2 regions of the Nocardia sp. NPDC058705 genome follow, and region 1 is predicted to be linked to the other one. Evidence: riboswitches for the same ligand, from Rfam matches in the RefSeq annotation. Region 1 holds a riboswitch; the other holds the start of a gene.
What was found. A riboswitch is a leader RNA that binds a small molecule or an ion and turns the genes downstream of it on or off. The one in region 1 is predicted to bind S-adenosylmethionine.
Positions count from the first base shown of each region.

Region 1 (2,925 bases):
GGCGCTTTGCGCAGCGGATGCACGGCCAGCAGGTCGATGCCGACACCGACCGCCGCGGTGATCGCAACCACCAGCACGAGGGTCAGCCACAACGGGAAACCCTGTTCGGCGATCAGCCACCAACCCAGGATCGAGCCGAGGGCGAACACCGCGCCGTGCGCGAAATTGATGACATTGGTGACGCCGAAGATGAGGGTGATGCCCACGGCGAGCAGCGCGTACGCGTTGCCGTGGACCACCCCCGCGATGAGCGTGTCGAACATCAGCGGTTGCCGGTCGGCACGAACTTGCCTTCCTTCAGCACCAGTTCACGCGGGGTGACACCCTTCGGGCGCCGCGTTTCCTGGTCGAAGGCGAAGGTGCCCAAACCGATTCCGGTGAACTGGGTTTCGGTTTTCAGGCCGTCGAGGATGCCCTCGCGGGTGGCGCCGCCCTTCTTCGCCGCCTGCACGACGACATTGAGCGCGTCGTAGGCGTAGACGTTGAAGTCGCCGGGATCGGTGTTGAACTTCGTGCGGAACTTGGTGACGAAGTCCTGGACCTTCGGGTCCGGGTCGGCCGGGCTGAAGATGCCGTTGACGATGTCGCCCTCGGCCGCCGCGCCTGCCAGCGAGATGAACTGCGGGGTGTTCTGGCCGCCGAAGAACTGCCCGGCGAAGCCCACGTCACGCAACTGCTTGATCACCAGCGCACCGTCGGGACCGTAGCCGAGGTGCACGAAGGCTTCGGGGTTCGCTTCGCGGCCCTTGATCAGGATCGGCTTCACATCGGTGGAGTCGGGCAGGATCGGCGAGGAGTAGACGATCTCGACTCCCTTCTCCTCGGCGAACTTCTCGAAGAACTGGAAAGCCTGTTTGCCCCAGTCGGTTTCGAGGTAGACCACCGAGACCTTTTTGGCCTTCTTCGACACCCACTGGGCATTGCGTTCCTGGAAGACGTCGAGGGTGATCGACGGGCTCCACGAGTAGTTGCCCGCCTTGGTGAAGTCGACGGCGGAATTGGTGAAGCCGTACTGAACGAGCTTGCCGCGGTTGTAGATCGGCGATGCGGCGATCGAGGCGGGCGAGGAGAAGTCGCCGAGTTCGGCGATCACGGACTTGTCGTCGACGAATTTGGTGGCGATCGGGACGGTCTGCTTGGGATCGGATTGCGAATCCTCCCACTTCAATTCGACCTTGCGGCCGTTGATTCCGCCCGCCGCGTTGATCTCGTCCAGTGCCAGGTCGAATCCCTGCTGCCACAGACGCCCGTACTCCGCAGAAGGCCCGGTGCGCGGACCGGAGATGCCGAAATAGACCGGGCCGGAATCGGATCCGCCGCTGTCGCTGCAGCCGACCACCGTCGCGGCGATGCTCACCGCGGCAAGTGCGCCCGCCACGATTTCGACACGACGACGCGAGCCGAGAGAGAACTTGCTCATTGCTGGTATTCCTTCGTGAAGACAGCGCTTGCGATACCCGAGCGATATCGCCTGGTCGTCACCCGGGGCACCCCACCGCAAGCGAGGGTTGCCGATCAGCGAGCCGGGGCTCGAACGTGCTGATACTCGTGACCGTGGGCCGAAATCTAGCAGCGGATTCAGGCGCGCCTGTTCCGCCTTCGGGGTACTCGATGTGGTTGCGGGGCACTCGGATACGGAGCCACCTGCGGCAATTCGGCGCCTGGTGTTTTGCGATCAGCTCGAGACAAAAGACGGCGGCGCGCATGCGGTAATCCGCGCAGCATGCGACAAATCATTGTCGCCGTTCGCCGCGCTCGGTACTCCTGTTCCCATGACCACACTGCTGCACATCAATGCCTCCGCACGCGGCGAACTCAGCCAATCTCGCGCCATCGCAACAACTTTCATCGAGGCCCTCGCGGCGAAGGATTCCACCCTGCAGGTCGACACACTCGACCTGTTCGACGCCGGGCTGCCCGACTTCGGCACCGACGCGGCCGCCGCCAAACTGGCCGTGTTCACCGGATCCGAACAGACCCCCGAGCAGGTCGCCGCCTGGGAGCAGGCCCGCACCGTCTTCGACCGGTTCGCCGCCGCCCACCTCTACGTCGTCAACATCCCGATCTGGAATCACGGCGTGCCCTACATCCTCAAGCAGTACGTCGACATCATCACCCAGCCCGGCTGGGCGTTCGGCTTCGATCCCGAGGTCGGCTACAGCGGGCTCCTCGACGGCAAGCGCGCGGTCACGGTGTTCACCAGTGGCGTGCACCAGCCGGGTGTGCCGATCCAGTTCGGCAGCGACTTCGCCACCCCGTTCGTGCACGACTGGCTGCGATTCATCGGTGTGAAGGACGTCGCCGAGATCCGCTTCGCGCCGACCGTGCTCACCGAGGACCCGCAGGTCGGGTTCGCTGCCGCGCAGGAGCGGGCACGTGAGCTCGCCGGCGACTACTGAAGCGACATGGGCGCCGACGGGGCGGACAGTCGCGACGATCTGTGCCGTCGGGATTCTCGTCGTCGGGCAGCTCTACGTGGTGCTGCCGGTGCTCGGCGACCTGGCCGCGGCGTGGGACACCACCCACGCCGCGGTGACCTGGACAACCACTGCCTTCGGGCTCGCCTACGGCGCCGGCTTCCTCGTCACCGGCCCGCTGTCGGACCGTTGGGGACGCCGCCCGGTGATCGTCGGGGGTCTGGCGGCGACGGCCTTGTCCACCCTTGCGGTGATCGCGGCACCGAGTCTCGGCACCGGGATCGCCGCGCGGGTGGTGCAGGGGTTGACGGCCTCGTTCTTCGCACCGGCCGCGTTCGCCTACCTCGCCGAACGCATCGCACCGCAGCGCCGGGTCTTCGCCCTGACCTGCCTGACCAGCTCGTTCCTCGGCGCGGGCGTGCTCGCGCAGGTGTTCGCGCAACTCGTCGACGCCGCGTTCGGCTGGCGAGCGGTGTTCGTGGTCGGCGCGGCGGCCTTCGCGATCTCG
Region 1 is NZ_JBHYRN010000009.1:122,562-125,486, forward strand. Features, by position in the region: gene ACFW6D_RS13935 (ABC transporter permease) at 1-263, opposite strand, end outside; gene ACFW6D_RS13940 (ABC transporter substrate-binding protein) at 263-1,420, opposite strand; SAM riboswitch class IV at 1,440-1,554, opposite strand; gene ACFW6D_RS13945 (FMN-dependent NADH-azoreductase) at 1,773-2,399, shown strand; gene ACFW6D_RS13950 (MFS transporter) at 2,377-2,925, shown strand, end outside.

Region 2 (2,925 bases), on a different contig from region 1:
CGATCAAGGCCCCGCCGCGGTTGATCTCACCCGGAATACGCAGCGGCAGTAGCGGATTCGCCGAGCGCGCCTCGATGACGACGAAGGCGATCAACAGCGCGAAGCCGACGCCGAGCAGTCCGAGGGTGCTGCCGGTCAGCCAGCCGTCCTCGGCCGCGCGACTGAATCCGTAGACGATCGAAATCAAACCGAAGGTCACCGTGACGGCGCCGGGCAGGTCGTAGCCGCCGGTCCGCGGCACCGGGACATCGCGCACGATCACCGCCAGCGCACCGGCCACCGCGATGAGCGCGATCGGGGTGTTCATCAGCAGCGTCCACCGCCACGAGGCGAACTCGGTGAGCGCGCCGCCGACGATCAGACCGAACGCGATACCGCCCGCGGTGATCCCGGCGAACACCGCGAACGCGCGGGCCCGCTCCTGCACGTCGGTGAAGATCACCGACAGCAGCGACAGTGCCGCGGGCGCGAGCAGGGCGGCGAACGCACCTTGCAGACCGCGACCGACGAACAGTTGCGCGCCGGTCTGCGCGAGTCCGGCCAGTGCCGACGCGGCGGCGAAGCCGACCAGCCCGATCAGGAAGATCCGGCGCCGCCCCAGATAGTCGGCCATCCGTCCGCCGAGCAGCAGCAGGCCGCCGAAGATCAGGGTGTAGGCGGTGATCGCCCACTGCTTGTCACCCTCGCTGATGCCGAGGTCACGCTGGGCATACGGCAGGGCGATCGTGATCACGGTGGCATCGAGCACCACCATCAACTGGGCGGCGGAGAGCACGATCAGCGCCCACCACCGCATCGAATTCTGTTGATTATCAACATGTTTCGCTTGTATTTCGGTGCCGGTCACCAGGACTCCTCGTCGCTCGATCAGTTCGCTCAATACTGGCACCATGCGACAATTGGCGTCAAGAGAAAAATGTCTGACTGCGCCAATTGGCAGGTCTCGACAGATGGAACCGGCAGCGGGGTAGACTGGCGACATGCTGGATTCGACCCCTCCGATCAGCGTTGACCGGACCGCCGAACCGGCTGGCGAGGCGCCGCTGGGCCTGCGCGAACGCAAGAAGCTGCAGACCAAAGCGGCGATCGTCGCGATCGGGCTCGACCTGTGCGAAACGCAGGGCTTCGACGCGACGACGGTCGAGCAGATCGCCGCGGGCGCCGACGTGTCGCCGCGCACCGTCAACCGGTACTTCCCGCTCAAGGAAGACATCGTGCTCGCCCCGATCGACGACTTCGGGGTCACCGTCGCGGCCGCGCTGCGCGCCCAGCCCCCCGGCAACGAACTACAGGCGCTGTGCGGGGCCTACCTGCAGGTGATCCACGCCGAAGTGGGCGCCGACGGCGTTCGTTTCCTGCGCCAGTTCCTGCAGATGCAGCGGATCATGCGCGCCAGCCAGGCGGTGAACGCGCGAGCGCTGGAATACGCGGAAAAGAAGAATGTGGCGGTGTGCGCGCAGCTCGCGGATCGCATGGGCACGACACCGGACGACTTCATGGTCCGGCTGGTGGCGGGGACCTGGCAGATGCTGTGTCACATCTCGATGGCCGATGTGGAGGAAGCGCTGCTGCATTCGACGCCCCAGGCGGCCGTGCGGGTGACCCGTGACGCGATCCTGCGCGCCTATCACGGCCTGCGCTACGTCTGCGGCGCACCGGCCGACGACACGCCCGGCCTCGGCACACCGCTCACCGAGTGATCTTCGGCGGGAAATGCGGGGGAAGTTTCCGCGTGTGGGAGATGTCCGGTTAACATGACGCCCAAGGTCATGAGTACCAGCGCCAAGCCCCGGCTCGCTGGTCGGCAACCCTCCAGCTGCGGTGGGGTGCTCCGGGTGATGACCGGGCTCTCGAAAGTCGAGAGCAAGCGCGCATTTCAGGAGGCACCCATGTGTTGTTACCCGTCGATCCGACCCAACTGACGAGATCCCCGGCGAACACCCACTGGAGCACGACATGACTGATTCTTTCCTGCCCGAGAACTGGTCCTTCGAGACCAAGCAGATCCACTCGGGCCAGGCACCCGACGCCGCCACCGGCGCGCGGGCCCTGCCGATCTACCAGACCACCTCGTACGCCTTCCGCGACACCGATCACGCCGCCGCGCTGTTCGGTCTCGCCGAGCCGGGCAACATCTACACCCGGATCATGAACCCCACCCAGGACGCGGTGGAGCAGCGCGTGGCCGCCCTCGAAGGTGGCGTCGCGGCGCTGCTGCTGGCCTCGGGCCAGGCCGCGGAGACCTACGCGATCCTGAACCTGGCGAGCGCGGGCGACCACATCGTGTCCAGCCCGCACCTCTACGGCGGCACCTACAACCTCTTCCACTATTCGCTGCCCAAGCTGGGGATCACGGTCTCGTTCGTCGAGGACCCCGATGATCTCGCGCAGTGGGAAGCCGCGATCCAGCCGAACACCAAGGCGTTCTACGGCGAGACCATCGCCAACCCGAGCAGCGCGGTGTTCGACATTCCCGGCATCGCCGGTGTGGCGCACGCGAACGGCCTGCCGCTGATCGTCGACAACACCGTCGCGACCCCGTACCTGATCCAGCCGCTGGCCCACGGCGCCGACATCGTCGTGCATTCGGCGACGAAGTACCTGGGTGGGCACGGCGCGGCCGTTGCGGGCGTGATCGTCGACGGCGGCACGTTCGACTGGACCGTGCGCGACGCCGACGGCAACTCGCGCTACCCCGGTTTCACCGAGCCCGATCCGAGCTATCACGGTGCGGTGTTCGCCGATCTGGGCGCGCCCGCGTTCGCGTTGAAGGCGCGCGTGCAGCTGCTGCGCGACCTGGGCGCCGCAGTCTCACCGTTCAACGCGTTCCTCATCGCCCAGGGCATCGAGACGCTGAGTTTGCGGGTGGAACGGCATGTCAGCAATGCCGAGACGGTCGCGAAGTTCGTCGCCGAGCAGCCGGGC
Region 2 is NZ_JBHYRN010000027.1:36,474-39,398, forward strand. Features, by position in the region: gene ACFW6D_RS25595 (MFS transporter) at 1-880, opposite strand, end outside; gene ACFW6D_RS25600 (TetR family transcriptional regulator) at 981-1,700, shown strand; SAM riboswitch class IV at 1,766-1,876, shown strand; gene ACFW6D_RS25605 (bifunctional o-acetylhomoserine/o-acetylserine sulfhydrylase) at 1,957-2,925, shown strand, end outside.
Region 2: linked by a shared signal. The riboswitch ahead of ACFW6D_RS25605 (bifunctional o-acetylhomoserine/o-acetylserine sulfhydrylase) and the one ahead of ACFW6D_RS13940 (ABC transporter substrate-binding protein) in region 1 are both predicted to bind S-adenosylmethionine.